DNA from 3 places in the Lactiplantibacillus argentoratensis genome. Region 2 is predicted to be linked to each of the others. Evidence: predicted binding sites of a transcription regulator. Region 2 holds the regulator's gene; each other region holds the start of a gene.
The links. The regulator Rex, encoded in region 2, represses fermentation and respiration genes when NADH is low (regulators of the CRP and FNR family bind a similar motif). The targets are predictions, from matches to a motif close to TTGTGAANTANTTCACAA.
Positions count from the first base shown of each region.

Region 1: the regulator Rex is predicted to act here: its motif matches at 1,826-1,843, upstream of V7R88_RS03620 (FAD-binding protein).
Region 3: the regulator Rex is predicted to act here: its motif matches at 5,937-5,954, upstream of V7R88_RS04255 (class II fumarate hydratase).

Region 1 is NZ_CP147647.1:786,931-798,003, forward strand. It holds gene V7R88_RS03605 (helix-turn-helix transcriptional regulator) at 1-36, shown strand, start outside; gene V7R88_RS03610 (helix-turn-helix domain-containing protein) at 136-687, shown strand; gene V7R88_RS03615 (LysR family transcriptional regulator) at 758-1,741, opposite strand; gene V7R88_RS03620 (FAD-binding protein) at 1,906-3,759, shown strand; gene V7R88_RS03625 (MarR family winged helix-turn-helix transcriptional regulator) at 4,037-4,510, opposite strand; gene V7R88_RS03630 (FMN-dependent NADH-azoreductase) at 4,619-5,248, opposite strand; gene asnS (asparagine--tRNA ligase) at 5,420-6,715, opposite strand; gene asnA (aspartate--ammonia ligase) at 6,754-7,761, opposite strand; T-box leader at 7,839-8,091, opposite strand; gene V7R88_RS03645 (C69 family dipeptidase) at 8,215-9,621, opposite strand; gene V7R88_RS03650 (hypothetical protein) at 9,657-10,889, opposite strand.
Region 2 is NZ_CP147647.1:566,729-577,801, reverse strand. It holds gene V7R88_RS02700 (APC family permease) at 1-814, opposite strand, end outside; gene groL (chaperonin GroEL) at 1,064-2,689, opposite strand; gene groES (co-chaperone GroES) at 2,745-3,029, opposite strand; gene V7R88_RS02685 (type II CAAX endopeptidase family protein) at 3,222-3,866, shown strand; gene V7R88_RS02680 (redox-sensing transcriptional repressor Rex) at 3,997-4,674, opposite strand; gene V7R88_RS02675 (ABC-F family ATP-binding cassette domain-containing protein) at 4,843-6,825, shown strand; gene tsaD (tRNA (adenosine(37)-N6)-threonylcarbamoyltransferase complex transferase subunit TsaD) at 7,746-8,792, opposite strand; gene rimI (ribosomal protein S18-alanine N-acetyltransferase) at 8,797-9,252, opposite strand; gene rimI (ribosomal protein S18-alanine N-acetyltransferase) at 9,245-9,823, opposite strand; gene tsaB (tRNA (adenosine(37)-N6)-threonylcarbamoyltransferase complex dimerization subunit type 1 TsaB) at 9,807-10,532, opposite strand; gene V7R88_RS02650 (phosphate/phosphite/phosphonate ABC transporter substrate-binding protein) at 10,812-11,073, shown strand, end outside.
Region 3 is NZ_CP147647.1:906,459-917,531, reverse strand. It holds gene V7R88_RS04280 (malolactic enzyme) at 1-115, opposite strand, end outside; gene V7R88_RS04275 (LysR family transcriptional regulator) at 290-1,192, shown strand; gene V7R88_RS04270 (LysR family transcriptional regulator) at 1,369-2,250, opposite strand; gene citX (citrate lyase holo-[acyl-carrier protein] synthase) at 2,247-2,783, opposite strand; gene V7R88_RS04260 (flavocytochrome c) at 2,948-4,336, opposite strand; gene V7R88_RS04255 (class II fumarate hydratase) at 4,511-5,893, opposite strand; gene citF (citrate lyase subunit alpha) at 7,052-8,590, opposite strand; gene citE (citrate (pro-3S)-lyase subunit beta) at 8,580-9,494, opposite strand; gene citD (citrate lyase acyl carrier protein) at 9,494-9,784, opposite strand; gene citC ([citrate (pro-3S)-lyase] ligase) at 9,774-10,829, opposite strand; gene V7R88_RS04225 (NAD(P)-dependent malic enzyme) at 10,847-11,073, opposite strand, start outside.

The DNA of each region.
Region 1 (11,073 bases), 220 kb from region 2:
AAGTCGTTGTATCAACATTTTCATACCGAGACTTGATCTTGAGTGGTTGCAACCAACCGTTGCGGTAGCGCTTAAGTGTGTTGCAATGAATTGGTGCACCCAATAGTCTAGTATTTTAATAGAGGAGCGGGTAGGATGAAAATTGTGATTGGTACTAAAATAAAAGAGCAACGACAACAGCATGAATGGTCCCAGCAGACGGTGGCGGAGCGGTTACACGTCTCACGGCAAACTATTTCCAAGTGGGAGTTAGGGAAAAGTTATCCAGATTTAGAGTTGTTGGTAGCACTGAGCAAACTATTTGCTGTCTCAACGGATGAGTTATTAGGTTTGAGCAGAAGACCTGTTCAGCGACCATGGTGGCAGTTGTTATTGCGTAAAAGGAGTCGAACAGATATGACGGTGAAATGGTACAGCGGGGGGCAGGATCGGGCACGTGTTGCTGTGGGCATAATTAGTGATTTAGTTGCTAATCTAAATACCACGACTGAGCAACCGTTACGACAGCTGCTGGCAACTTATTATCAGGAACTATTGGAACAACGAACTGGTTCAGTACTGGGAGTATTCGACAGAATGAATTTAGACATCTCCAAATGTCTGCGGCAGCAACAAATCAAACTATCGCCAGAAAATGAGCAACTAATGCAACAGTTGATGGGGTTGAACATGATTCACTATCGGTGATGGATTTTGAAAGTAAAACGCAAACTGTCAAGCATCTAGCTTAATAGATGCTGACAGTTTGCGTTTTATGTTAAAAATCAATCGCAGGATTAAAGGTTTGACAAGCTTGTTCGACTAGATAAGCAATCGGTTTAGCTAGCACGTGACTTGGTAAATAGGCAATACTAAAATCAAGGCTGAGCTCGCTTGTTGGTAATTTGAACGCATTGATAGGGTACTTGGCTGGTTGAGTGGCTAGTCTTGCCAACATTGCAGTGGCTAGAACAATGCTACCAAGTCCTTGAAGTGTCAAGCTTAGTGCAAAGCGAGAGTTATCGACTTCAATGAGTGGAATCGTTTGGATGCCTTTATCGGCAAAGTAATGGTCAACCAGTTCTTGAAAGCGAGCTTCACCGACTGCACGGATGACAGGCTCACCAGTCATTCCTGTAAGAATGGTGGGGGTGAACGGTCGCCAAAATTGATTGGACTGATATATTCCGGCTGTTTTTGGAATGACTAAAGACAAAGAAATTGTCTGCAAAGGGATGGTCTTGACGTTAGTTTGATGAATTGTTTTGCCAATAAAAAAGTCTAGCTGATGACTAGCCAGCAACGTTTCTGCTTTTGATGTTGTGATTTCTAGTATTTTAGTGCGAATGTTCGGAAAACGTTGATAAAAAGCAGGTAGTGTTTGACTAAACCAAGCATTAGCCATTGGTGTTGTAATCCCAATCGTCATACTTTGATACTTATTTTGACTGATTTCTTTAAGCTCAGTGTTCATTCGCTGATGGAGACGAGCGTCACTTTGCAAATAAGTCAGTAATCTTTCTCCAGCATAAGTTAATTCAAGTGGATGATGGCCGCGGTCGATTAAGGGGGTCCCAAAATGAGTTTCCGCACTTTTAATTGTGCGGCTAATGTACGGCTGACTGATGAATAAACTTTGTGCAGCTTTCGTCATACTATTGTGCTGTTGAATAGCTTCTAAAAATACTAACAATTTATTTTCCGTGAAATCGCCACCTTTAATGCTTAATCTTATTAAAATCAAGTATAACCCATTACTCATTTGTAATAACAGATAATCAGATTGTTATTTCTATAAAAATGAAAGCGGTTATATAATACGAATGTAGTTAAAAAATGATTCTGCTTGTGATTTAAATATCAATTTCAATTGTGCTTTAGAATACGTTAAATGGATTTTGAAAGGGTGGTCAGCATACTCAAAAAATGAATCAGGTTAAATGGGATTATCAATATGATACGGTAGTTATTGGCTTTGGTGGTGCCGGGGCGACAGCAGCGCGGTTTGCGGCGGATGCACATGCGAAGGTATTGCTCACGGATGCAGCGCCGAATGGTCATGAAGGAGGCAATACCCGTTATTCTGCCCAACTCTTAGGAACGGTAGATAGTTTCGATGAGGGTAGAAAATATTATCAAAACTTAACGGCACCCATGCAATTAGACGATAGTATGGTTGATACTTTCGTAGCGGGCATGGCGAATATGCGCGACTATGTTCAAAAGTATCTCAATGTTGACCCGGTGAGTGTCAAAAATGATTTTACAGTTGCTGATTCTCCAATTTCATTAGACAGTGCAGTTCATGAGTTTCCTGAATTTGATGGAGTCCAATCCTATGACTTTACAACTGTCCATCATGGCATTTTTGATGCAGCTTTGTGGAAAATTCTTCGACAAAAAGTGTTAGATCGGCAGCAACAGATTGATGTCTGGCTTAGTGCTCCGGCACAACATCTGATTCAAGATCCCACTACGAATACAATTATCGGTGTCCAAATCGAACGTCAGCATCGTTTAGTTAATGTTCGGGCTACCAATGGCGTAGTCCTAGCATGTGGTGGTTTTGAAAATAATCAACAAGTCATCCAGGACTACCTTGGTGCTGAGCACTTGGCACCATTAGGCACGCTGTTTAATAAGGGTGCTGGTATTAAGATGGCCCAAGAAGTTGGCGCGGACTTTTGGCACATGCAAAATTATGAATCACTCGGATTTTTACATGGTCTTTCGATTGCCGTACCACAAGGTGAACGTGGTCGCTTGATTTTAGGCTGGCCGGAAGTTAACCATGGTAGCGTTATTACGGTGGCTGATGACGGTAGTCGGTATTTTGATGAGAGTGAAGTCAACCGGCACGGTCACATTTATGATCATGGAATGTGGCGAGTACCGCGGACAAATGTCCATCCATACTTGGTTTTTGATGAAACTCAGTATCAACAGATGTTAGCAAGTCAATATACGCCGATTAATAATCTCACCGATTTAGTTGTGAAGGCCACTACTCTAAACGACTTAGCACGAGTTATGGAAGTTGATGGTACGGTACTTACCAAGACCGTTCATGATTTCAATTATTTTGTCGAGTCTGGTACTGACTACGCGTTTAATCGGCAGGTTGATACGATGCGGGCATTTGATGGTGGGCCATATTATGCGCTTAAGTTAACAAACAACGTACTTAATACCCAAGGGGGGCCACGTCGTAATGACCGGGCAGAGATTTTAGATGCAAATCAGCAACCTATACCGCACTTGTATGGTGCAGGTGAGTTGGGCGGTATTTGTGCAAATCAGTATCAAGGTGGCGGTAATTTAGCTGAATGCCTGATTTTTGGAAAAATCGCTGGTGAAAATGCAGCTAAACCTAAGGAAGAAACGACACAATTAGTCGATGAAAAAGCAGTGGCTAAGCCGGATGCGAATACTAGTGCTTCGGTGCATCAGACTGGTGCCAATGATTTGCTAGCTGAAGCATCACCGGACATCACAGTTGGTGAACACCAATACTTAGGGCGCTCAGATGATGGCATTGGTGGGCAAGTTGTGGTTCGTATCACGTATGTTGACCAACAATTAACTCATGTTGAAGTTGTTGAACAACATGAGACTGGTGAAGTTGGTGGTCAGGCAGTTGCCGAATTGCCGACAAAAATGGTGGCTGCTAACACTTATGATATGGATGCAGTTTCCGGCGCTTCTGTATCGAGCCGTGCCATCAAGGCCGCAGTCAAGGACGCGCTATCCCAGGCCGAACAGACCGTGTCAAATGATTAACCACTGATCGCACAACCCACGAATCACCTAGTGCTTTTAGTATCTTTTAGTGCGTAATACCGGTAAACTAGAATTAACAAATTCAATCAATGAAGGCCGCTCATGCGTATTACAAAAACTAGTTTGATCCTCAGCAGTTTATCATTGGTACTCAACACGTTGTCATTGATTATGGCAATTCGCAAGTATCGGTTACAAAATCACTAATCATTAGAAATTCAAAAACACCGCTGTGACTAACGAACGCGCATTAGTCGTAGCGGTGTTTTTGGTTTTATTAAGCTTCATAATCCGTCAAATCAGCCAAGAAGCGTTGAATCACCGCAAGTTCTGCTGGTGAGTAGTGTTCATGGAGGAGCGTGATTGCTTGATGATTGCGGGTTGCATGCATCTTATCATGATAGCGGGCCAGCTTACGACCACTCGGCGTTAAGCGGTAGAAGATCTTTTTGTGATCATCGGGTTGCTGGAATGAGCCAATTAAGCCCTGCGTTACGAGTCGTTTGGCTGCCCGGGTCACACCACCTCGAGTGACGCCGAGGTTAGTGGCTAAGTCGATGCCCGTTTGTGGACCGGCCTCTAGTTCAGATAATAAATGTAGGCCAACGATGGAAATATCCGGCAACAGGCGGCGTAGATTGGCTTCGGTGATATGCTGCTGTAACCATTTCTGTTCACCAGTAGTGGAAGCACGCTTGGTTCGAATCGTTTTGAGCTGCGTTAGAATTGTCTGTTCCGTGGATATTGACATCGATTGACCCCCCTTAGATAGTTGTGCATCACGGCGACTGGTTCTCGTGGTGGTTAGCGCGCAATTATCAATTAATCATTAGCTTTTATTACTATTATTATACCGGTTTTAAAATTCACCGGCGAGTTTTTCTGCTGCTACCTGTGCGGCAGTGATGGCCTGTTCTCGCTGTTCTGGAAATTGGTCCAATCCTTCAATGAAGATGGTTCGGTAATCCTGAATCCCATACAGTTGCATCATGCCACGGAGGTAGGGGTCGCCTGCTTCAACCTGGTTGTGTTGATCAGGTTGGTGATAGTAGCCACCCGCAGCCTGAATGTGTAAGACGTGTTTGTCGGGTAATAAGCCGACCGGGCCGTTGACCGTGTACTTAAAAGTTTTACGGGCGACTGAGGTTAAGTCTAAGTATTGTTTGAGTTCGGCTGGAAGAAAGTGATTGTACATTGGATTAACGAAGACGATCTTGTCGGCTGCTAGAAATTCAGTTAGCCAGGCGGCGTGACGGCTAAGTAGTTCAGCTTCCACTGACGTTAGTTCTTCACTGTATTTTTGTTTACGCCAAGCTTCGAAGGTTGTGTCGTTCAAAGCGGGAACGCCGTCCTGATAAAGATCGCGTGTCGTAATCTCATCGTTCGGATGGGTTTGCTGATACGCAGTTTTAAAACTCGCTGCAACGGTCAGTGAGGCACTGGGGACGGTCGTGTGTGGATGGGCATTAATCATTAATAATTTTGTCATGTTAAACAGCTCCTTAATTTTGTTGACAAGCAACATTTTATCTTGAACATTGTTGCTTGTCAACAAATTTGACAAAAAAGTTCCCCACACATTCGAAAATGCGTGGGGAACTGAAAGGGTGCACGATTAATCTTGATTAACCGGTGCCACTAGCACTAGTTTGAAACGACTTTACGGGTAAATCCGGTGCAACATACGTGGGAACGGAATGGTTTCACGAACGTGATCTTGCAAGGTGATCCAGGCCAGAAAACGTTCCAGACCCATACCGAAACCGGAGTGCGGCACCGAACCATATTTGCGTAAATCGAGATACCACTCGTAATCCTGCAAGTCTTGACCGCTGGCTAGTAACCGTTCCTTCAAGTAGTCATAATCCGTTGAGCGTTCGGAACCGCCGATGATTTCGCCGTAACCTTCAGGTGCTAACAGGTCAGCTGCAATGACGACATCATCGCGCGTCGGGTGTGCCTGCATGTAAAAGGCCTTGATTGCTTTGGGATAGTTCAAGACAAAGACTGGTTGGTCAAAGTGTTCTGCCAAAAATGTCTCTTCCGGTGAGCCAAAGTCGACACCCCAGTCGACGTCAAAGCCGTTCGCTTGGAGTAGTGTAATAGCATCGTCGTACGAAACTCGCGGAAATGGGAGCTTGGTGTACTTTTGCAACGTCGCAACATCGCGGTCCAAAACGGCCAGTTCGTGGGGGCAATGGTCAATCACGGCTTGAACGAGGTAGGCCACCAATTGTTCTTGGACTTCCAGACTTTCATCTTGATGCATCCAGGCCATTTCAGGTTCAAGTTGCCAGAATTCTGTTAAGTGGCGACGAGTCTTGGATTTTTCGGCCCGAAAAGTTGGTCCAAACGTGAAGATTTTGCCGAACGCCATTGCGCCAGCTTCACCGTATAACTGGCCGGATTGTGATAAATAGGCGTCCTGACCAAAGTAATCAGTTTTGAATAATTCAGTCGTCCCTTCAGGAGCGGAACCGGTCAAAATCGGCGCGTCAATCTTAATAAAACCGCGGTCATTGAAGAACTCATAAACGGCTCGAATGACCTCGTTGCGAATCCGCATAATTGCGTTGGGACGCGATGACCGTAGCCAAAGATGGCGATGATCCAACAGGAAATCAATACCATGGTCCTTGGGCGTGATCGGGTAGTCGTGACTAGTCCCAACCACTTCAAATTGTGAGATGGCAAGCTCGTAGCCAAAGGGGGAACGGGTATCTGCATGAATCGTGCCGGTGACCCAGAGGCTAGTTTCTTGCGCGAGGTCGGTCAGTTGTGCAAAAGCCGTTTCACCGAGCTCGTTTTTGAGAGCTACCCCTTGAAAAGTTGCTGTGCCATCACGTAATTGAAGAAAGGCAATTTTGCCGCTAGAACGCTTATTACTGAGCCACACCCCAATTTTAACTTGTTCATCGACATGGTCAGCAGCGTTGATAATACTAATGGTTTCCATGATATTGATCACTCCTTCTTGTTGGATTTTAAATCAGATTAAAGTAAATGAATGTTATGTTCGGCACATTGGTCGATCATGGCTTGTGGCCACAAGGCAGCTTGTACTTCACCGACATGGGCTTTGCCAAGTAATAACATGCAGAGCCGTGATTGACCAATCCCGCCACCGATCGTGTAAGGGACGTCCGCGTTCAAGATCATTTGGTGGTATGGCAAGCTAAGCCGGTCTTCGGCGTCCACGTCTTTAAGTTGTTTCTTCATTGATTCAGCGTCGACCCGGATTCCCATACTTGAGATTTCGATGGCTTGGTCTAATGGTTCGTACCAGAAGAGGATATCGCCGTTCAACTTCCAGTCATCATAGTCGGGGGCGCGGCCATCGTGACGTTCGCCGGAATCAAGCTTCCAGCCAATTTGCATTAAGAAGACACAGCCGAGTTTCTTGCAAATGGCGTTTTCGCGTTCGCGCGGGGTCATGTCAGGGTACATATCTTCGAGTTCTTGAGTGGTTAAGAAGTGAATTTCGTCTGGTAAGTGGTGAACGGCTTGTGGGAACTTGTACCAAACTTCGTGTTCCATGTGCTTGATCACTTTAAAGATTTGACGTACCGTGGCTTTCAAAGTTTCAACGGTTCGTTCTTCCTTACTGATCACTTTTTCCCAATCCCATTGATCAACGTAGGCGGAGTGGTAGTTGTCTAAATCTTCATCCTTACGAATAGCGTTCATGTTCGTGTAGAGACCTTCATGCATGTCAAAACCGTAGCGCTTTAATGCGACCCGCTTCCACTTAGCAAGTGAGTGAACGATTTCGATTTGTTCATCACCCATGTCTTGCATGGTGAAGGAGACAGGTTTTTCGACACCGTTTAAGTTATCGTTCAGACCGGTTTTCTTTTCAACGAACATTGGAGCTGAAAGCCGAGATAAGTTTAGTTGCTTCCCAAATTCATCTTGGAACGTTTCACGAATGTAACGAATGGCCTGTTGGGTTTCTTTAACGGATAATTTAGGATCGTAATCCTTTGGAATAATTAAATGCATATGCGTGGTCTCCTTTAAAATTAAATGCAGATTTTAGTTACAGGATAAAAGAAAAGAGCCTTCCATCCCTTGAATTATCAAGGGACGAAAGACTCTTTCGCGGTACCACCCAAGTTGTTTACCTTACAGTAAACCAGCTTTAAAATAGTGTACAAACATACACCACCGATGGTAACGTACCGGTTAACGGCTAATCCTACTTTAACGAGGTTATTTCAGTTAGCAACTAAGAAAGTGTTTTTCGGATTAGTCAAGTTCTGGTCGGGTTTCCACTCACTCCCGATTCACTGGCAGGTTGACTAATCGTACTCCTCTTTCCTCCGTTTTTTATCTTGTGACATTTATATTAGCACGATTCTGGTATTTGTAAACCACTAAATTAAAAATAAATTAGTTTAGTCTCATAAATTCACCATAGAAATCTCAGCTAAAACCGCAAGCTACCGGGCTTAATTAATCATTCAAATTATATCGTAATTTCATTTTTTCAGAACCGGCAATGACCATATCGCCGAGCAATTTAGTTTGTAACTTCATCGCGGTATCGGCCAATTGTTGGTTAGCCGCTTCGAGATAGGCCGTGAAGTCTTGGTGATTAGCCAGGTCAGCGTCGGTATCATTCTCGATTTTACGGTAAGCACTCATGGCTTCGAGTTCGTAACTATTCCGCATGTCCACGTAAAAGTCGTAGTCGGTGTCACCCAAAAGGGCGGTTGTACAGCTTAACCAGTACATGTGGTTGAGATTAAAGGTGCCATCCGCATCCTTGTAGCTAGCTGGTGTGTCATTGACGTTTGCGTAAAATGGCACGACCGTGTTAAAGGTATTGGCACCGAAGGCTAACCAGTGAATGCCGGCAACGGCCGCGGGAACGTTGTTGCGAATCTGTAAGATGTGCACATCGTGGTTGCGGTTGATTCCGATTGGCCGGAAAAGGGTTTTGTCAGCTTCAGAGCCACTCCCGTAAACATCGTATTTGGTGTTTTCAAAGTGCGAACTCAAAACGAACTTGACGTCTTCGATAGAGATCTTACGGTTGGCATGGCAGATGAATGGTAAGTCTTGTTCCATTGGATCTTGCACAACGTCCGGCGTGAAGTATTTCTGACCGAACCAAGCCCGGGGGTTGTTGTAAACCGTATCTTTGATTGAAGCACTCCCAAAGATGTGCCGCAAGTTGACACGGTCAAAGTCAGGATTCAAGTGGTAATCTTCAATTAATTGTTCAAGGTCAGCTGAAGCTAAGGTATCATCAGCGTTAAAATCGAAATCGTCAATATTCATGCGGTTCGGAGCAACCACGTAAGCATCGTCAGGAATACGTTTAGCAGCCCAGTGGTGACCACCAATGGTTTCTAACCACCAGATTTCGTCTTGATCAGAAAAAGCGATACCGTTTGGTTCGTAAGTCCCGTATTGTTCAAGCAGGGCACCTAGACGAGTAACGCCTTCCTTGGCGCTGTGAATGTATGGTAATACTAGGGTACAGAGGTCTTCTTCACCAATTCCGCCGGCCACAAAAGGATCGATTCCCAAGACACGTGAATTCGTGGTGATGGTTTCGGTTGCGGACATGGCGATGTTCTCACTATTGATTCCCGCTGCTGGCCAGGTCCCATTGGTCAAGATTGAGTTTGGAATTGAAGTATACCGTAAGGGGTTGTCAGGTAAGTCGACTTCGACCTTACTAATGACGGACTGATAGTGCCGGGGTTGATCTTCGGGATTGACCACAACTAATCGTTCGGGGTCTAGGGCTTCGTGACCATCATCGTTTCGTGAAATAATGGTTGAGCCATCGATTGAGGCTTTTTTACCGACGAGAATCGTGGTACATGAACCTTTGATACGTTTTTCCATGATATTAAAACACTCCTTTTAAGCTATTAATATCATTATACGCTTTCTGAGCGGGTCGGGATAGAACGGGCTTTTTTGAGAATATAATTAATTCCGCTAATACTAAAACCGGTGGCCGCCGCAATTTCACGGTAAGTCTTGCCACGGGCCCGTAACTGGTGAACCTGTGCGTGGCTGGCGTGCGCGGTTGCGGGACTTATTGTCTGGATGGGCGTCAGCGCTGATGGTACGGTGCTCGGTAATGCGACTGGTTCAGGTGTTGCGGTGATTACCGGTGTCTGACGCGTCAGTTCAGCAAGCTTAATCATGACTAGTTCAGTTGTCTGAACATCCCAAAGTGCGTTATGTTGGTGTGGATTACTGATGTTAAAGAGTGCTGCCAAGCCGTTCAATGGTAGGTCGTGATTGCCAATTTTATGATTGCCACGATTGATCAAGGTGTTCGTATAGGCTTGAGCGTCAAAAATCGCGACTGGGCGACTGACTAATTGCTGTTCAGCGGGAGTCAACTGGTGGTAATAGTGGGCTAGTAATAAGCGAATGTGCTTCATATCCTGAGTCTGGTCCCAAAAAACGAGGGGGATTTGCGGCTGGATGACTTGCTGGATAAACGCTTTTAAAATCGATAAGGGATCGCCTTGTGCCTCATAAGCGACGGTCGTTAGGCCAGTTTCTGCTAGGCCGGCCAACTTCTTGTCAGGTAAGAAGTTCGGGTTATCGAAGTAACGGTTGAAAAAGGGGGCTGTTTGCGTATGATGGGAAAAGCCGATGGCACTCAGCTGGAAGATACTTGCTCGTGATCCGGGGGATTCAATGACGTGCCAATTGATGGCCTTAGCGGTGCCACTGCGCCGAAAGAGAATACCAAATTCGCAGTCGATGATCACATAAGCGCTCGGAAATTCACTTAATTCTGCTGGTGAGGGTAAAATCGTGGGTTGACTCAGTTCGCCGGTTGGCTGAGTGGTGGGTAACTGGTACCCAAGTGCCGCCAAAAACTGAGCAGTATCCTGCCCGAGCTGATTATTCGTCACTTTAGCGACCTTCTTTTCCGTTAAGACAATTTCTTTACGCGCCACGAATAAAATATGATAGCGCTGCTGTTCATCACAGATAATTTCGGTCACGTTGCCGGCAAGGCTGTATTCTGAAGCGAGTGCTAATTGATGGTCCTTTTGAATACGGTAAACGGGATGGTTGACAAAGTATAGACAATTCAAGTTATTTGAGATCTTACGCTCAAGTAAGGTTAGGTTCGTTGGCATCATCGACAACAGCTCCTCTGATCTAAGTACTTATATTTTAGCGGCTTTGTACATTAACTGGCTAGTGTTTGCACTGCAGATCGCACCATGAATTTGGTAATCACGAATTGGTGCCTGGTATTATAATGACCGTAGAGTGCCAGTTGGGCGTCAGGCTGGAGTTGGTAAAATAAAGTTAACGCGTGTT
Region 2 (11,073 bases):
AACTTAAGTAAGTAATCCCACCAAAGAAGACAGCCAAGACCAAGGACATGATTGCTAGCGTATTCGCCGCATTCTTGCGTTTCGGCCGCTTGAAGTTCGGTACCGCGTTACTGATGGCTTCCACCCCAGTCAGCGAGGACGAACCGGAAGAAAAGGCCCGTAAGAACAGCACCAGGGTCATCCCTTGAACGGGCGCCCCAACTGCTGCGGAGGCGTGGTAAGTTAAGTTACCACTCGCAATATTCATAACGCCCCACAGAATCATGCCGATAATCATAATAATGAAAAAATAAACGGGGAACGTTAAGAATGACGCTGATTCGCGCATTCCACGCAAATTTAACGCCATGATGGCGATGACAATCAGTACGGCAATCAATACTTGATAATTAGCTAGCGCCGGAATCGCCGACGTGATTGCTTCAGTACCAGAAGTGACGGAAACCGCTACGGTCAGCATGTAATCGACTAACAGTGAGCCCCCGGCAACTAATCCGGCTGGCCGCCCCCAGTTCGTACTTGCCACCACGTAGGCGCCACCGCCAGATGGATAAGCCCGAATAATTTGTCGGTACGACATCGTAATAGCAAACAACAGCACTAACACAAGCGCCGCCACGTACAATTGATACATCAACGCGGCCGCTGAAAGTGTAATCAAAACGGTCGTAATCTGTTCAGTACCGTAAGCCACCGATGATAGCGCATCTGACGATAGCAGCGCCAGTGCCTTGAACTTGGTGAGTGCTTGCCCACCCTCGTCCATGGTTTTTAACGGTTTCCCAATAACTAACCGCTTTAAATAACGCCACATGATAATAACTCCTTTATTCCAAAATAATTATCCCAAAGTAAACTGAGTCAAAGTAGATTCTACTACTTTACCCTGCCAAATACTACCAGTTAAATGTCGGGTGCTTCGCCGCACCCACATTTTGCGTTAACGACTAATCCTACCGCTCTAATATGGATAAATCAATACCTTTATTCTAGTCGATTCACACCCTAACAGCACTAAAAAAGCACTTACTCAGCCGAGTAAGTGCTTAATGTTACGATTTGTTTACATCATACCGCCCATACCTGGGTTTGGTGCGGCTGGTGCAGCTGGTGCATTTTCTTCAGGTTTTTCAGCAACAACGGCTTCAGTCGTTAAGAGAAGGGCTGAAACAGAAGCGGCATTTTGTAAAGCAGAACGCGTTACCTTAGTTGGGTCCACGATACCAGCTTTGATCATGTCAACCCATTCATCAGTTGCGGCGTTGAAACCAACACCTGGCTTTTGTTCCTTCATCTTTTCAACGATAACAGAGCCTTCCAAACCAGCATTTTCAGCGATTTGGCGAACTGGTTCTTCCAAAGCACGTTTAACAATGTTGATCCCAGTTTGAACGTCACCAGTTTCCTTCAATGCAGCAACATCTTTGATAACGTTAATCAAAGCAGTACCACCACCAGCAACAAAGCCTTCTTCAACGGCGGCCCGAGTTGCGTTCAAAGCATCTTCAATCCGGTATTTACGTTCCTTCAATTCAGTTTCAGTAGCGGCACCGACACGAACAACGGCAACCCCACCAGCTAATTTAGCTAAACGTTCTTGTAACTTTTCTTTGTCAAAGTCAGAAGTTGTTTCACCGATTTGGTTACGGATAAATTCAACCCGTTCTGAGATAGCATCCTTGGAACCAGCGCCTTCAACAATGGTGGTGTTATCCTTAGTAACCGTAACTTTGTTGGCTTGACCTAATTGATCGATGGTCGTGTCCTTCAATTCAAGGCCAAGGTCGTCAGTGATAACCGTCCCGCCAGTTAAGATAGCGATATCTTGTAATTGTTCCTTACGCCGATCACCAAAACCGGGTGCCTTAACGGCGACAACGTTAAACGTCCCACGCATCTTGTTCAAGACTAAGGTTGGTAAAGCTTCACCAGAAATGTCATCAGCAATGATCAACAATGGCTTGCCTTGTTCAACGATGGATTGTAATAGTGGTAAGATATCTTGAATGTTTGAAATCTTCTTATCAGTAATTAAGATATATGGATTGTCAAGATCCGCTTCCATCTTATCATTATCAGTAACCATGTATTGTGATAAGTAGCCGCGGTCGAATTGCATCCCTTCAACAACGTCTAAGCTAGTATCAACACCACGTGATTCTTCAATCGTGATAACACCGTCATGACCAACTTTTTCCATGGCTTCGGCAATCAATTTACCAGTTTCTTCACTTGCTGAAGATACAGAAGCGATTTGCGCAATATCTTCTTGCGTCTTAACTTCGTGTGCCATAGCGTGTAATGAGTCAACCGCCGTCTTAGTAGCTTCTTCAATCCCCCGACGAATGCCAACAGGGTTAGCACCGGCCGTAACGTTCTTCATACCTTCATTAACGATTGATTGTGTTAAGACCGTTGCAGTAGTCGTCCCATCACCAGCGATGTCATTAGTCTTTGAAGCAACTTCAGAAACTAACTTAGCACCCATGTTTTCGAAATGATCGTCTAATTCGATCGCCTTAGCAATCGTTACACCATCATTAGTAATTGTTGGTGAACCATATGATTGTTCCAAAACAACGTTGCGACCCTTAGGACCTAACGTTGACTTAACTGTGTCAGCTAATTGATCGACACCTTTTAGCATCGCTGAACGTGCATCTTCAGAGAACTTTAATTCTTTAGCCATTATCTCTATTCACCTCATGAATTTAATTTATTTTAAGTTGCGCAATTTAAATGGATTAGTCTTCGATTGCAACGATATCTTTTTCGTGCAATACCAAATACTTAGCACCTTGATACTTGACTTCGGTACCGGCATACTTATCGAATAATACTTGATCGCCGACCTTCACGCTGGGGTCAACTTTTGTCCCGTTATCTAAAACACGACCGTCATTGACGGCAACAACCTTACCGCTTTGGGGCTTTTCCTTAGCGTTATTGGCAATGACAATACCGCCAATTGTTTGTTCTTCTTCTTCTTGTTGTTGCAAGATAACGCGATCTCCTAATGGTTTTAACACGTGAATCCCTCCATTTATTCTTTTTTAGCACTCCTCAACCTCAAGTGCTAATTACATTGTCAACTATATCATTTTAATTCAAGATTGCAAGTGATTTGTCAATTATTAGTCAAAGAATGTCAAATCGACTATAATGAATACTATTGAAGTATCAATAAATCTTAAATCAAACTTTTAAAAGGACGTGACTTGATGGTTAATCGCCGCCAATCAATCTTTATTCTTATCATCTACTTTATTATTTACGCACTACCGAGCGTCCTTGTGACTGCTTTCCATCAGCTAGGGGCCCAAGTATTCGTGATTCAAACGGTCGACTACTTAGTCGGTGCAATCCTACTCATCTGGTTGGCGAGTCGCATGCGGACAAAAAACGTTGTTGAAAAACAACCAAGTAACTGGTTCATGACGTTCATCTGGGGATTGATTGGACTTATCCTAGTCATCCTCGGTCAAGTCATTATTTTAAAAATCACGGCTTTGATGGGCCAATCAACAGCCTCAACCAACACGACCACCCTCTTAACCGTTGGGCAACAATATCCCGCGTTCTTCCTAGCCATCATTGTCGGTGCACCCATTATGGAAGAAATCGTCTTCCGCAAAGTTATCTTTGGTAATCTAAGTGCGGTCACCGGCCAAATCGGCGCGGCCTTGATTTCCAGTGTGCTATTTAGTTTTGCACATGCGGATGGTCACTTTATCCTCTACGCCTTTATCGGGTTATTATTCTGCTGGCTATATCGGCACACCGGTCGGATTCAAACGTCAATGACGGCGCACATCTTAATGAATGCCTCGGTCGTGTTACCTACGTTATTAGGGCTAGTACACTAACATAACTTCTAGGCCAAACGATTACGGTTGGCGTTCACCAGCTATTGACTCTTAGTACGCGAAAAGGCTTCCCTGAAAAATTCAGAGAAGCTTTTTCGTATCAGTTTAACCTCAAAGATGAAACTGATTATTAATCTTCAGTCTCATTTTCATCGTCATTACCATTGTCACCTAATTGCTGACCGTAATGTTCAATGAAGTAGATCAATGTTTGTAATTCGTTGGTCAAATCAACGTTCTGCACCCGTACTGTCTCCGGAACGGAGATTCGTAACGGCGTGAAGTTCATGATTCCTTTGACGTTTGCATCAACCAAGTCATCGGTAATTTTCTGAACAACCGTGGTTGGTACCGTTAAGATAGCAATCTCAATCTGTTGTTCGATCAATTGCTTTTTGAGCTCCGTCATTGGGTACACTGGAACCCCACTTTGGACCGTATTGGCAATCGCCTCGTTGACATCAAATGCTGCTGAGATGCGGACATTACTGTTTTTGTGAAAATTAAAGTTCAGTAGGGCGTGGCCCAAATTACCGACCCCAATTAAAGCAACATTCGTTAAGGTGTCTTGATTTAAAATCTTTTTAAAAAATGCGAGTAACGTTTCAACGTCGTATCCATACCCTCGTTTTCCGAGCGCCCCAAAATACGAGAAATCTCGCCGAATCGTTGCTGAATCTACTTTAACCGCCTCGGACAACTCGGTCGATGAGACCCGCTTCTTATCTGCATCTAGCAAGATATTTAAGTAGCGGTAATAAATCGGTAACCGTTTTGCCGTTGCCCGTGGAATTTTTGTTTCTGCCATTCGGACGTGTCCTCCTAATTAAAAGTTTGTGAATTTGCTGACACTATTCTAGCATAACGTGTGACTTTGTGAAATAATAATTACTTATTATTCCTAATAATTGGGTCAGACCGTTACAATATGCTACAATTATGTCACGAATTAAATGTGAAAGGAGCTTAATAAAGCGTGATTTTACTACAAGTACAGCAAGTTATGCGGCGTTTTGGCGCCGATGTCTTGTTCGATAACGTACAAATGGACATTCAAGAACACGCCCGGGTAGCCCTCGTCGGTCGAAACGGGGCCGGAAAATCAACCTTACTTAAAATGATTGCCGGTGAAACGGTACCGGACGAAGGCCAGATTTCAATGCGTAAGGGCTTAACGATCGGTTACTTGGCGCAAGACCAGGGGCTAGATAGCAACAATACGATTTGGGAAGAAATGAGTAGCGTCTTCGCTGAGTTACATGCCATCGAAAAACGGATGCATCAGCTCGAAAATCAATTGAGTGACCCCGCAATTATGAATGATGAGCAGGCTTATCAACAGACGTTGAAAACCTATGATCAAATTCAGACGGAATTTCAACAGAAAAACGGCTACGGTTACCAAGCCGAGATTCGAGGCGTGCTGCACGGTTTTCAATTCGACGCCGACGTGTACGATAAGTCGGTCACGGCACTATCTGGTGGGCAAAAGACCCAGTTGGCCTTGGCCAAGTTGTTACTTGAAAAACGGGACTTACTCATCCTTGACGAACCGACGAACCATTTGGACGTCGAAACCCTTACTTGGTTGGAAAGTTATCTCCAATCTTATTCCGGCGCGCTGCTAATCGTCAGCCATGACCGCTATTTCTTAGACCGGGTCGTTAACGAAGTCTATGACTTATCACACCACGAAATGGTGCACTACACTGGCAACTACGACCAGTTTGTGCAAGAAAAAGCGGCCCGAATTCAAGCACAGTGGAAACATTACGAAAAACAACAGGCAGAAATCAGCAAACTTGAAGACTTTGTTAATCGTAACATTGTGCGTGCTTCTACGACAAAACGCGCCCAGGCTCGGCGGAAGCAGTTAGCCAAGATGGACCGCCTTGACCGCCCTGATAGTGACGAGAAAACTGCCCACTTTGGCTTTCATGCGGCTAAACAAAGCGGCAACATTGTGTTGACCGTCAAAGATGCAGCCGTGGGCTATGATGGTCAGATTCTTTCGGAACCCGACAACTTGAATATTAAGAAACATGAAGCTATTGCTATCGTTGGACCGAACGGTATTGGCAAATCGACTTTCCTAAAGAGTATTTTGGGACAGATTCCATTCATTAAAGGCCAGGCCGTTTTTGGCACCAACGTCGTTACGGGCTACTATGATCAAGAGCAACGTAATTTAAACGACAAAAAAACCGTCCTCAGTGAACTTTGGGATGAACATCCCACCACTCCTGAAAAAGACATTCGGACCATTTTGGGCAGCTTTCTCTTCACTGGTGAAGACGTTGATAAACCCGTTCATGCCCTATCTGGTGGCGAACGGGCCCGATTACTGTTGACCAAACTTGCCATGCAAAATGACAACTTCTTAATCTTAGATGAACCAACTAACCACTTGGATATCGATAGCCGTGAAGTTTTGGAAGTCGCCCTCAACGACTTTGACGGCACCCTTTTATTCGTGTCACATGACCGCTACTTCATCAACCAAGTCGCCACGAGTGTCGTAGAGGTTTCTCCGGAAGGCACGGAACTCTTCTTAGGTGATTACGACTACTACATCGACAAGAAACAAGAACAAGCTGAAATCGCGGCTGCGGCTGCTAGCCAAGCGGCCGAAAAAGCTGCTGAAGCCAGTGCAGCGTATTCAACCAGTGCCACCAATGCTGCTCCCCGCTCCAAAGGCCAGCAAAATTACCAAGCCAGCAAGCAGCAACAGCGTGAAAAACGTAAGCTTGAACGCTCAGTTGCCGCCCTGGAAGAACAGATGACTGCCTTAGATGGACAAGCCACACAGATTCAAACTGAAATGGCGCAACCTGAAGTATCGGCCGATGTTGGTAAACTACAAGACCTACAAAAAGAACTTGAAGCCATCAATGCTCAACAAGAACAAGTTGAAACCGAATGGACCGAACAAGCCGAAGCTTTAGAAGAACTGAACTAACTTTCCAACAACTCATCAGATAAAAATAATAGTCGCCGCAAGAATTAATACACTTCTTGCGGCGACTATTATTTTGCCCCTATCCGCGGCATAAATCATGATTAAAAGAGGATGATTCCTAGAATCAAAAACGACCAGCTTAGGCCCGCTGGAAACAGTTCGGGTTAGCGTAAACCTGCTTAGTTCGTTCGTCCTACACCGACCTCCAGGCATTTCTGCCAATTGCCGGAACGTGGTGGGCACAGATTTAAGCCGAAGCCCACGTCTTAAATACTGGCCTTGCACTAACCCAGCAAAGAACGCTTGCTAAGTGAAATTTCACCACTGGGCATTGTCAGAAACGCCTTCCAGTCGGGATAGTATTCGAATGGCAGACTGTGAGGTACCCAACTTTTGATGAATTGGTCGTTGCTTTTCATAAATGGTAATTTTGTCAATCAACTGTCAGACTGAAAGTAATATTGAGATAGCTTACTATTTTGGAATCACCATAGTAATAATCGAGCACCTCAACAAAGTAGTTAATGTAATCTTAAAGTCTTGTTTAAAGTTCCATTATCAAAATAGCCAACGACCAATTGTACCAAGTTAAGTGGCCGTTCATCAGCCATTCGAGCGGCTTACCGACCGGAGGGGCTGGGTGACAATGCTCAGTAGCCAAATTATTCTTAGTCGGAAGTGTTTTTCTTCCGGCTTAGAATAAGACTCGTATTTGAGATGACGCGGGTTGTGCGTTAGCTCAAATCGATGTCGGCTTACGTTCCAGCAATTGTCACCCAGCCCCGGAGGTCGGAATAGGACGCGCACCGGCTGACGAACAGGAATCCACCTAACCGGCACGTTTTAATCATAATTAATGAAAAGATACTAAAACGGGTGTGGTAAGAATTGACTTTTCACACCCGTTTATAACTGCTTCATTACTTCAACATGCCTGGCATCCAATCAAATTCTAAACTTGGATCGGCATTCAGCGACGCGTCGCCGAATTGGTGATGCTGATATTGAACATAGCCCGCAGCACCAATCATGGCACCATTATCACCGCATAGCTTTAGAGGCGCTAAGATTAGTTCGGTGTCAGGGAAAGCGGTTGGTAGATTTTGTTGTAACCGTTCACGTAGCCCCTGGTTCGCTGCAACCCCACCGGCTAAGACTAATTGCTTAACTGGATATTGTTTGAGGACACGTAACGTCTTACTCATCAGAACATCAACCACGCTGGCTTGAAAGCTAGCCGCTAAATCGTTCTTATCCAGCGTCGCGTCAATTTGATCTGCGTGATGAACCGTATTGATGAACGCGCTCTTCAGCCCACTAAAACTGAAATCATAGTTGTCTTCATCAATCATTGCTCGTGGAAATTTAAAGGTATCGTGACCTGCATGGGCCATCTCATCAATGACTTTACCTGCCGGATAAGGAACACCCAATACCCGACCGATTTTATCATAGGCTTCACCAGCGGCATCGTCACGTGTCTCACCAATAATTTCAAACTGCCCATCCGCTTGCATGTAGACCAATTCAGTATGACCGCCAGAAACTAATAGTGCCATTAGCGGAAATTCGAACGGCTTAACAAACCGAGCGGCATAAATGTGACCAGCCATATGGTTGACTGGAATCAACGGCAAGTGGTGAGCGTATGCCACCGTCTTGGCTGCATTGACGCCAACTAACAGTGCCCCGACTAACCCGGGACCATACGTTACGGCGACCGCATCCAAGTCAGCATACGTCACGTGCGCCTCTTGAAGTGCGGCTTCAATACAAATTGTAATTTGTTCAATATGATGACGGCTGGCAACTTCAGGAACCACGCCACCAAACCGTTTGTGACTATTAATCTGAGTTGCAATCACGTTGGATAAAATCTCATGGCCATTTTTAATTACTGCCACACTGGTCTCATCACAACTGGACTCAAACGCTAAAATCAAGTTTTGTTTTTCCACGGTTCCCATCCTTTTAATTAATCATTTTACGCATGATCCACGCATCTTCTTCAGGATCATGATAATACTTTTTACGCGTGGCAATCTGGTCAAAGCCACATTGCTGATACAAGCGCTGAGCGGCGAGATTACTGGCCCGGACTTCTAGGAATACGGGTCCTGCCGATAATTGTGCTAAGCAGGCTGTTAATAACCACCGCGCATGCCCTTGACGCTGATAGGCCGGATCAATTGCAATATTCGTAATTTCGGTCTCATCAAGCACCGTTGAGCGGCTGACAAACCCGATCAGTTCATCCTGCCACCGTAATAAATCATAGTGTACCGTTGGTAACGCCATGTCCGCCGCAAACGTTGCTTGCCGCCAAGGTGCACCACCGGGATATGCTAACGTCGCTAACTGGTAACAAACTCGGACGGCTTCGTCCGCGTCAAGCTGCGTACTGGCGACAAGCCGCCGTTCAGTCATCCGTAGCTACCGGAATACGATAAGTCATATCAATAGCATCTTCATGGTCGCCAAAATAGTAGCGTTTCTTGATGCCGGTCTTTTCAAACCCTAAATCGCGGTAAAGTTGTTGCGCAATCGTATTACTGTAACGAACCTCAAGGGTCACCGTTTGGTAATGCAACTTACGCGCCCGCTTCATCATGACTTGCATCATAAAATGGCCGAGTCCCTGACCTTGAACATCGGGATGGACAGCAATATTGGTGATATGTGCATCTTGGCGGCGATCATCAAAGACACAACCACAGAAAGCGACGAGGCGATCTTCATGACGCATCACAATATAGAAGCGACCACTCTGTCGGCGAAGTTCCGTCTTAAACGCATTTTCATCCCACGGTGTTTGCCCCGCATATACGGCCCGTTCAATGGCTAGCATCTCGGGCACGTCGGTAATCAGTGCGCGTGAGACATAGTAATTGACTTCGCCCACTTTTACGATGTGATTCTGAATAGCCAATATGCGTTGGCGGCGCTGATTGCCACCGGTCGTCATTTTCTGAAAGTACTCCTTAAATTTTCTCAACATAGGGCGCATGTTCCTTTTCTGGGTGCTTGGCTTGCCAATCACGTTCAGCTTGCGTTAAACGCAAATAGTTTGGCACAAAGTTATGAATTTCACTCACAGGTGTCATCGTTCGACCCATCAAGCCGAGTACCACGGCCTGGGGCAAATCAAGTTGTGGCGCTGCTCGCACGAACTGCTTGGCTAACGATTGCTGCAAAACTTCTGCGTATTGATCGACGTCGGCGCCGACAAAAGTAATCGGCTCGTTATAGCTCGCCAATCGTTGGCCCCACTCGGTCACGCTGATATGCTGATCGGCGACAACGGCAACTGGGTGCTGGTTCTGAATCCGATATAACCCGGCAAAGATGTTATCACGACGCGCATCAAATAACGGCGCCACTAATTGGCCTTCCGTCACAATGTTGCCAGCTAACACGGCCAAACTCGATACACCAACTAAGGCTTTATCTAATGTAAAGGCAAGTGTTTTAGCAGTCGTCACGCCAATTCGCAACCCCGTATACGACCCTGGTCCGGCAGCAACGACGATCCGGTCTAAATCAGCTGGTGCCAATTTAGCTTGAGCCATGGCTTGTTCAATAATCGGTAATAATGTACTACTGTGGTTACGGCCAACATTAGTGGTCGTTGTGGCCAAAATCTGGGTATCTTCTAATACCGCGACACTCAATGGCCGATTCGAAGTATCAATCGCCAACAACTTCATAATTTTAAAAAACTCCTCATTTTGAATTACTTCACATATCTTATCATAATTTACTTACTTTGAAAGCTTTACGGTAGTAACCAACCAATTCAATCCAGAAACAATCAACAACTATCCTGACCAGTTTCCACTCATACTTACCAATCACTGAATTGAAAACCGAATGTAAATATTATTTACATAACTTATACATATACTTCACTAATCCTTGTCCGCACATTTACAATACCTTGTTATGCTACACAAGTAACTAAAATTACTTGGAGGTAATTGGAAACTATGTCAAAAGTTAGTAAGTCATTATTAGGTCTTTCATTCATTTCGGTTTTAGGTTTAGGACTCGCAGGTTGCGCTAGCGGAACCAGTGCTAAATCTGGTGGCAGCAGTACGGATAGCAGCAAAACCATCACGGTGGTCTTCTATCCTAACGAATCAGCGAAGAGTTTTGCTGGTTCCCGTACGGCCATTAAGCAAGCAGTTGAAAAGGCAACGGGTAAGACGGTTAAATTACAAACTACGACCGACTATAACGTTGCGATTC
Region 3 (11,073 bases), 340 kb from region 2:
GAACCTTGCTTGGTAACGTCCCCGTCAAGCCAAGTGCTTGACGTTCCTCTTTGGTAAAGGCAGTGCCTTTATTTAAGAATGGGTTATTTAAAATTTCACTTGCAGTTTTTGTCATTACTGCGGCCTCCTAATTAATTTACATTTTCATCAATTTTCATTGCTAGGAAAAACGTCCTATCAATTTACAAGTAATACTGTAATGCCAGTAAAATGTTATAGTCAAAACTATGATATGATATAAATATATTAAATAAGGTCGCTACAAAAGCTGATTTAGAAAGGAATAAAGATGAACACAAAAGACTTGGCTTATTTCGATGAATTAATTTCTCAAAAAAATTTTTCAAAAGTTGCGAAAACATTCGGTGTGAGCCAACCAACTGTGACCACCGCAATCAAACGCCTGGAGTCTGAATTCGGGGCACCGCTCGTGATTCGTGACCGTGTTAAAAATACGTTACACGTCACTGCTAGTGGGGCGCAACTTGCTGAACACGCTAAAATCGTTTTACATGAGTTACGCCTCGCCCACCAAGAAATCGACAATCTATCCCAAAATCGACTGATTTTAGGATTACCGCCAATTATTGAAAACCATTATTTTCCAAAAATCGGTGCCCGATTGGCCGCGGAAGGGCTATTAGTCGGTCTCGAAACCATTGAGGGGGGCTCGATCTGGCTACGTAACGCTGTGCGGGACGGTCGCGTTGACATGACCCTGCTTGGTTCGGTGGAGCCGCTCGCTTACCAAACGTTGATTGCCGAAGAATTTGACCGTCAGCCCTTCTGTATCTACGTGTCCAAGCAACATCCGTTAGCACAACGTAAACGGGTCTACTTTAACGAACTACGACGTGAAAAATTTGTTTTCTTTAATAGTAATTTCATCCATAATACGGCCTTCAACAAACTCACGCGCCGGAATCACTTTCGCCCCAACATCGTCTTTCGTTCCAACGATACCCACGTTTTAATGAAATTGATTGGTGAAAATGTCGGCATCGGTTTCTTTACCAAAATCGTCGATCACTACCGTACTGACGTCGTACGACTGGAATTGATGGACATTGAACCCCCTGAATTTATCACAAGCATCGTCTACCGAACAACCCATATTCTGACCCCCGTGCAGCAACAGCTACTGACCATTTTGCACGAAACATTAGCGGTTGACGCTGATCAGACCGATTAAGCAAAACTGCACCACCCTTACAGAATAGTCTGTGAGGGTGGTGCAGTTTTCGTAATCATTACAAATTGCAATATATCCAAATGAAACAATCGTGAAGACACGTCAATCTCAAAGTAAAAGTTGAACCACTCAAGGAATCGTGCTGTTCACTTAGACAGATGGCTCAGTCGCGACGTTTAAATCTTCATTTTAAGTAATTGATCAATAAACCGTTGTTCATCAGTGGTTGGTAAGTACCCGGCCCGTGTGACCACCGAGATATTGAAGCTGACCGGCAATTGATCTTTGATCTCCAAACATACGACGCCATCATCCGCTTTAACCACATCACGAACCAGTAAGCTAATGCCCAAGTTGGCTTTAACTAAGGCTTTGACCCATGAGATATCGGGGGTCCGGTAGATAACTTCTGGATGTACCCCGGCAAAGTCACAATAGGCTCGGAAGGCTTGTGGGTGCACGTATTTGCCATCCAATCCAATGAACTGTGCCTGACCGAGATTCTTAAAACTAACGGCGGCTTGTTTCGCCAAACTATTTTGAGGACTCACGATAATACTGAATGGCCGTGCCCCTAAGTGAACCGCACGAACTGTCGGCAAATCAAATGGTAAGTAGGACCCTAATAACGCGATGTTGATCTCACCATGCACTAACTTACGCAATAGCTCATCTGAGCCCGTTTCCGTTATTTTTAACTGTTGCAGTAACCCGTTCTGAAGTAACTTTTCCGCAATTTGAGGGAAATATAAAGTGCCAATAATTGGTGGTAAGCCAAAACGAATATCAGTCTGTAACGTACTCTGAATTTCGCGATGAGCAAGTTGCAAACTGGCCTGGATCTGGCGTGCATTCTTGTAAAGCAGCTGACCGGCCCGGGTAATATTTGTCTGTTGATGGCGACGGTCTTGAATCACCAGTTTGACTGCAAACTCTTTTTCCAACCGATGAATTGCTTGAGTCACTGCCGGTTGTGAGACCGCAAACTGCTTGGCGACCATCGTATAATTTTGGCAATCAACTAACGCCCGAAAATAATCTAAATCACGTGTATTCATCCGCGCTCACCAAATTCCTTCATGTACATCGCCGCAATCTTTTGCTGTAGCTCAGCCACTGAATGCCGCCGTGAACGCGCGCAATCCTTGGCTTCACGGTGACATAATAAGCAACGGCGCTTCGGCAGCCCCAAATCCGTCCGCGACAGCGCGCGCTGTGAACCCGCTTGTAAGATGTCAATATCATATAAGCGACCTAACGGATCGTGTTCTTCAAAAGCGACCGCCAGCCGTTTGCTAGTCGCAAAGTCAGTCGTCAGAATCAAGAACCGCTCATTACCCGCCGGATGATTCCAATCAGCTGCCACCGTGTATGTCGACAACTCAGCTTCAAACCGCTGGACACCGGCCAAAAACAACCGTCGTAGTGCAGCGTTATTCTTAATCGGTCCCGGAATATTCAACTTGATTGCCGCAATCGTGGCCCGGGGGTTAGTCGCTGTCAACTGTTGCTGATACGCGACCCGTTGATCACGGGCTGCTAGCATTGCCGTGATTGTTTGCGGTTCACCGGTTGTAAAAATCGTCGCCATGCTTGTCACTTTCTTCCTATATATTTGTTATATTTCCAGCTTAACCGAAATTAGTCGATTTTTAAACTAATTTCTTTGGTCTCTAACTACAGCCCAAATCAAAAATAGCCCACGCACCGATTACTCAAGCGCATGGACTATTGATTTGGGTTAGTCAAAATAACTTATTGTAAATATTTGAACATTTGTTGTCCGGCTTGCCGGCCAAAGATTACCGTTTCAGCGATTGAATTACCACCAATCCGGTTATTGCCGTGGAGACCGCCGACCACTTCACCGGCTGCAAACAGGCCGGCAATCGGTCGTTCGTCCTGATTCAACACTTGGGTTGCTGGATTAATGGCAATCCCACCCATCGTGTAGTGAACAGCTGGCGCAATGTGAATTGAGTAGAACGGTCCCGCCGCAATATCGCGATCCATCCCAGTCGTCCGGTTAAAGGCCGCATCATTATGGTTAGCGACTGCCTGATTCCAGTCAGCCACCGTCTGTTTAAGCGTCGCAGCGTCTAAGCCGGTCTCAGTCGCGAGTGTTTCCAGATCAGCACCAGTCTTTACCAGGCCAATGTGATCGTAAAATTCAACCGCCTTGACCCGGTCACGAATGCCGCGGTCAAAGATCAAGTAAGCACCAGTACCACCCAGTTGATCGATGGCAGCCGTCACGTTCTTACGGGTGTCGAGTTCATTGACGAAACGAGCCCCTTGATTATTGACCAAAATCGCACCTTCGCCCCGAACCGCTTCACCGATTAAATAAGCGTGATCCGTATCCTGTTGGACCGTTGGATGAACTTGGACTTGATCCATATCGACCAACTTAGCCCCAACAGCTTGCGCTAACAGAATCCCGTCACCGGTCGCACCCGGCTGATTAGTCGTCTGATAATTTTTAAGGTCATCACGATACTGGCCTAATAGGGCCTTATTCGCACCGAAGCCACCGGTTGCTAACAAGACGGCTCCAGCCGTAATCGTGACAGCGCCATCCGGAGTCGTTGCCTTAACACCACTGATCTTGCCGGCTTCGACGATTAGCTCATCGACTTTGACATCCGTGAAGAGTGGTAACTGAGCAGCTGCGACCTGTTTCAACAACTCAGTGACTAAGAAACCACCAATTGGGGCCATTGAACTCGGCCGATGGGTCCGCATGACGCTCATCCCACCAGTAATCGTCAAATCGTCCAACTTAATACCGTGGTCTGCTAACCAGTCAATTGCGAGCGCACTGTGTTCCGTGAAGAATTTCAACAATGCTTGGTTATTCATGCCGCCGCCACCTTTAAGGGTCTCGCCGTAGAAATCACCAAAGCTATCAACAATATGATGATGCAATTGGACGTTGGTTTCCGCCGCATTCATACCAGATGAAGCCCGGGTGGTGTTACCACCGATTTTCGGCATTTTTTCTAAAATAACCGGGTTCAGCCCCAGTTCGTGGGCCTGGATGGCCGCCGTCAAACCAGCGCCCCCCGATCCAATGATCACTACGTCATAGTTCGGTTTTAAATCCGCTAATGCGGTTGGTGTAAATGTAAACTTTTCAGCCATTAATTGCCACTTCTCCTCTCAATTCGACCGGGGGTATTCCCCAGTACGGAACCAAAATCTAATTTATTATTGTCATTAACTGGACACGGGCCACCATTCCAAGTCTAGGAACAATGACCCGCGCCACGTTGATCCGCGTCAGTAGTTCAACACACGATCAATCCTTATTTTAGCTTAATCATCAATATTCGTCATATCCAGTGGAACCATCCATTCATCGAATTGTTCCGCCGTGACTTTGCCGGACTTGATGGCTGCTTCACGCAATGTCGTCCCCGCTTTTTCAGCTGCTTGAGCAATCATTGCACTGTCATGGTAGCCGATGTGTGGTGACAATGCCGTAACCGTCATCAAGGAACTGTCGACTAATTCTGCCATCCGGTCTTGGTTGACCGTCAAACCTGCAATCATCCGGTCAGTGAAGCCGGTAATCGTTCCAGCTAACAATTCAGCAGATTCAAGGAAGGCATCAATCAAAACGGTCTTGTAAACGTTCATTTCAAAATTACCTTGGCTAGAAGCTAAATCGACGACCACGTCATTCCCCATAACTCGTACCGCTGCCATCGTGATGGCTTCAGCTTGGGTTGGGTTAACTTTCCCAGGCATGATTGATGAGCCGGGTTCGTTAGCCGGAATGTTTAATTCGTCATAACCGGCCCGTGGACCGCTTGCCAAGAACCGCACATCATTGGCAATCTTCATCAGATCAGCCGCTAAGGTCTTGATGGCCCCGTGAACCACGTTCAAGCCAGAATGATGAGCCAGACCATAGAACTTATTGGAATCAGCCGTAAATTCAATTCCATACAATTTGCTCATCGCCGCAGCAATGTTTTCAGCAAAATGAGGGGCAGCGTTTAGACCAGTCCCAACGGCGGTCCCACCCATGGCAAGCTCGCCTAACGTTGGATTCAACTGTTTTAAGTAGGCAATATCATGTTCAATCGCACTGGCCCAACCACTCACTTCTTGGCCAAAAGTTAATGGCGTTGCATCTTGAAGATGGGTCCGGCCGATCTTTACTACCCGCCAGTACTTCTTTTGTTTGAGCTTCAATTCCGCTAATAAGTGTTCCGCTGCGGCAATCAGCTTATCCACGGCAACGGCGGCCGTAATGTTCATCGCCGTCGGGAAGATATCGTTGGAGCTTTGACCATGGTTGACATCGTCGTTCGGCAAGATTTCAATATCAGGATTGATCTTACCAGCCATGTGTGCGACCACTTCATTAACGTTCATATTCGTTTGCGTCCCCGAACCAGTTTGGTAAACAACTAGCGGAAAGTCCTTACGCAAATCTTCATCGTCGAGCGCTAATAACTTATCAATGGCAGCCACGATTAAATCAGCTTTTTCCGCAGTCATTGCTTCAACTTCTTTATTCGCAATCGCTGCGGCCCGCTTAATTTGAAGTAGTGCTCGAATCATTTCCAACGGCATCTTCGTACCAGTTGGGAAGTTATGGCGACTCCGTTCTGTCTGAGCACCCCATAAGGCGTTCGCAGGAATTTTAACTTCGCCTAAAGTATCTGATTCAATTCGATATTCTGTCATGTTGATAACCTCCAATTAATGTGTTGGTAAGCGCTTACTAAGTGTGTGAAAAAAATAACATTTAGTTTATAAACCTAGTTTAGCGCCCCCATATAGCTATAGTCAAACTCAGTTTTAGCTATAAGTATTAATTATGAGGTTGATATAACAGTCGTTTAGCGCTGAAAGTTTGCGGTAACTGTGTGTTTGATAAAAATGTTTATTTATTCACATGTTCCAATTTATTTCTGTTGACCAATTTTACTCGTAATCGTCATTTTTGATTACTTAATCGGCTCAAATATGCCAAATCACAAAATAGCGAGTCATGATTAAACGAGACCAAACCAGCTTAGACCCGCTGGAAAAAATTCGAATTAGGGTAAATATGCTTAGCCAGTTCGTCCTACACCGACTTCCAGGCATTTCTGCCAATTGCTGGAACGCGGTGGACACAGATTTAAGCCGCAACCCACGTCTTAAATACTGGTCTTCCACTAACCAAGCCAGAAACGCTTGCTAAGTGGAATTTCACCGCTGAGCATTGGCAGAAACGCCTTTCAGTCGGAACAGTGTTCGAATGGCGGACGAAGATGTACCCAACTTTTGATGAATTTGTCATTGTTTTTCATAAACAGTAATTTTGTCAGTCAACTGTTAGGTCGCAAAGATATTAGGGTAGCTCGCTAATTCGGAATTACTATAATAATAATAGAACTCCTCAACAAAGTGGTTAGGGTAACCCTAATGTCTCGCTCAAAGTTCCCGTATCAAAATGGCCAACGACCAATTGTACCCAGTTAGGTGGCCGTTCATCAGCCATTCGAGCGGGTTCCCGACTGTAGGGGCTGGGTGACAATGCTCAGTAGCCAAATTATTCTTAGTCGGAAGTGCCTTTCTTCCGGCTTAGAATAAGACTCGTATTTGAGATGACGCAGGTTGTGCGTTAGCTCAAATCGACGTCGGCTGCATTCCAGCAATTGTCACCCAGCCCCGGAAGTCGGAATAGGACACACACCGGCTGACAAATAGCATCGCTAATTAAGACTCACTTTCATTATAAAACCAAAATTTTGTCACACTTGCAATAGAACTGCCCTGCTTAACTCATTTCAATTCACCATAAATAAAAATGACCCAGTTAGTAATAAACCGGGTCATTTTTGTCATCAATATACTTTAGTCCTTCACCGCTTTAATCGTATCAATAATCGTGCCATCGCGATATTCAATCAAGGCAACGGTGCGATCTGTAAATTCAAGTGGTTGGGGTTGGCCGACTTTCTTTTCGGCTAATTGCTGTAATTCTTCAATCGTATAGACCGGCACACCTGGGACATGGCTGAGTGCTTTAACTAGGTCTTGACGCCGCGGGTTGATGGCAATCCCGTATTCCGTCACAACCACATCAATGGAATCCCCTGGCGTGACAACGGTTGTTACTTCTGGCACAATCGTCGCTAACCGACCACGGACAAGTGGTGCAGAGATAATGGTCAGTTTGGCCGTAGCCGCATCTTGATGTCCACCAATGGCGCCACGAATCACACCATCCGAACCAGACATGACGTTGACATTAAAGTGCGTATCAATTTCCAACGCACTCAGAATGGCAACATCCAATTGATCAACCATTGCGCCTTTATTATCAGGGTCAGCGTACCATGATGCGTCAATTTCTTGTTGATTAGGATTGGCGTGCATCGATGCTGCCGCCCCTTTGTCAAAGTCTTGAACATCCATGACTTTGTCAACTAACCCTTCTTCAAGCAAATCAGTGGTTGGTTTCGTAATACCACCAAGTGCAAACGAGGCTTTGATTTGATTATCAAGCATTGCTTGCCGCAAGTAACGAGTGACAGCTAACGCAGCACCGCCGGAACCAGTTTGGAATGAGAAGCCGTTTTTAAAGTATGGTGAGTTCACGATCACATCATTAACGGTCTGGGCAATCTTCAATTCCTTTGGGTCCTTGGTGAAGCGCGTCGCACCTGAACCAATCTTGTCTGGGTCACCAACTTGGTCGACCTGCACGACGTAATCGACTTGCGTCTGTTTAATTGAGGCCGGTGTATTTGGATAAGCCACAATATTATCGGTCAATAAGACAACTTGGTTGGCGTATTGCGCATCCATCAGGGCGTAACCTAAGGAACCAAAGACTGCTTTACCGGCCATCCCGTTCGCATTTCCTAGTCGGTCAGCATTCGGCACACCTAGAAAGGCCACATCAATTTTAATATCACCATGTTCAATGGCCCGGGCTCGGTTACCATGAGAACGGAAGATTACGGGATTCTTTAAACCACCGTGTGAAACGAAGTCCCCAAGAGAGCCCCGCATCCCCGAGCTAGTAATATTCGTAATCGTTCCAGCCTTGATTGCTTCGATCACCATATCATTCATCACGCCCGTTAAGGAGGATGGCGCCAAGGTCAAATCTTTAATACCGGCATCAATAATGGCCCGCATCACTTGATTGAAGACGAAATCCCCATTACGAAAATGATGGTGAAATGAAATCGTCATACCATCTTTGACAGTGGCTTTTACCACGTCAGCAACGGAATCAACGACTTTGTTGTCCCCTGTTGAAACATGAACTTTGGGGGCCACCCGTTGAATTTCAGGATGTCCGATTTCGGTCGATTCAAAGCCTTGGTAATTTAACTTCGTCATTAATTCTGCTGGTAATTCGCGGTCTACGCTATTTTTCAATGTAATTGCCCTCCTCATCGAGTAAGTTAGAAACTTTAGCTAAGCTCATCACACGTTGGGCCCGCAAAACGACGGGCCGGTCCACCATTTGACCATTCATGGAAATAACACCAGAACCCTTGATCCGGGCTTCCTCAATCGCGGCGATAACTTTTTGGGCCTTAATAACTTCATCCTTGGTTGGTTCATAGACTGAATTGACCATTGCGATCTGCCGCGGGTTGACCAATGATTTACCGTCAAATCCTAATTGATGAATATGCCGCGTCTCACGGTAGAAGCCATCGGGATCGGCCATGTTTGTAAAGACCGTATCGAACGCGGCAATGCCAGCAGCACGAGCGGCGTGAAGCACCATGTTACGGGCAAATTCCAGTTCCGCGCCATCAGGATAACGGTGGGTCTTCATGTCCGTCGTATAATCTTCTGCTGACAAGGCAATCCCAATCATTCGATCCGAGGCTGCCGCGATTGCCGGGGCATTAAGCACGCCCTTAGCGCTTTCAATTGCGGCCATCAAATGAGTCGTACCGACTGGAATATCAAATTCAGCTTCAGCTGCCGCGACATCCTTTTCCAACGTTTGAATCATGGCAGCCGATTCGACTTTTGGTAAACGGATAACGTCAATACCAGCCTTGACCATCGCTTTGACATCATCAGCGTAATACTTGGTGTCTAAGCCATTGATCCGGACGACCAATTCAGCCTTGCCATAGTTCTGCGTTTTTAACGCTTCGTAAACCAGCACCCGGGCCGCGTCCTTTTCAGCCATTGAGACGGCATCTTCCAAGTCAAACATGATCGAGTCCGCACCGTAAATCCCGGCATCCTTCACCATGGCTGGATTATTACCAGGTACAAACATCATTGTCCGCCGTAAGCGTTCTTCATTTTCAGCCATTATAATACCTCCCATGCTGGTGTCGTGGTTTCTAACGCCCGTTGTGCTGCCGTAATAGTCCGCGCTTTAATGACGCAGTCCAACGCCCCTTTATCGACAGCGCGCACCTTCACATTATCGATATTCAATTGTTGAAGCGTCGTCGTGATCACGTGCTTTATTTGTGCCCCGAACTGTTTGATAACATCTGATTCAAGGTCGATTTGAATGCCGTTGTGTCCCGCCATTAACATAATTTGAATATCAGATGATTCCAAGGTTCCGGCGACTGCCGTTGTCTTAATTTCCATCAATTTTCATTCCTTTCTGAATTCGCGCTTGTAATGTTGTTAGGTTATTTTTTATAAACTGGGCCGTTGTTGCCGGTACCAGTTGGTTTAACTCAGTTAAGTTGCCGCTTTGAATCCGTTGCCGAACAGTCCGCGCCGAAATTGGTTGATTAGCCACCGTCGTTCGCGATATCACTCGTACAGCAACTGCCGGTGGTAATTCACGCTGCAAAACTCGGTTATAAATCGCAGTCGTCCGCGACGTCGGTTCACTACCAACGAACCGGGTCGTAATGTGCAGTGCTGGTGCAAGTTGCTGCTTAAAGATCCGGGCGTCCAACGTCGTCTGCGCTTCAATTGCACTCGCCGCTGAATCCAAGAAGTAGGCTGGAAAGGTCGCTGCACTCACGAGATAGTCCTGCCCGCTGACGACCCGAACGTTGGCCAAATCGGCTGTTCCTTGTTGAACCAGCTTAACGCGCTCGGCCGTACGGAATAGACTCGCATCTGTCGCAACGACGAAGACGTAAACTAAATCACTGACCGCCGCGGCTTGTTCCACTAAATAGCGGTGTCCCCGCGTAAACGGGTTCGCATTCATGACAATCGCGCTGACACGCTGTTGTGCTTGGTTGGGAATCATCGGCAACTGTTTGACAAAATCCGTCATATCCGGTGCGCCGTTTTCTAATACGGCCGCTTCATCCGAATGAGCTAATTCTTTAAAGCCTACGTGTTGAAAACTCGCTGAATACTTGGCCTTGGTAAATACCATCATATGAAAGATCTGTGCTTGAAACAGCCGATTGACCAGTGCACTCACGATTTGATTAAACCGGGCCCCCGGCTGACTATTCTTATTACAGACACCCACATATTTAAGCACGTTGCCAGCTAACGATCCGGTCCCAACAAGTTGGCCATCCTCGATCAATCCTAAGGTCACATCAATATGTTCAACCTCTTGCGGGCTAAAATTAGTAATCCCTAATGACGTTAAGAATTGTTGCCACTGGGCATGCTCGTGCGGATTATTTAATTGCATTTCAACAACTTGCGCTGCCATCAGACAACCTCCTATGATTAATGCTGTGCTTGCGCGTACGCTGCAACGGCCGCCGTCACGTTCGGTACCACTTGTGAATCAAAGACGCTCGGCACAATCGTCGTCGCAGTTGGGTTCGACACGGTCTTAGCCAAAGCCTGAGCCACTTGGATCTGCAACGCATTATCAACTTGCTTGACCCCATTTGTGAGTAAGCCCTTGAAGAGCCCCGGGAAAGCCAGAATATTATTGACCTGGTTTGGAT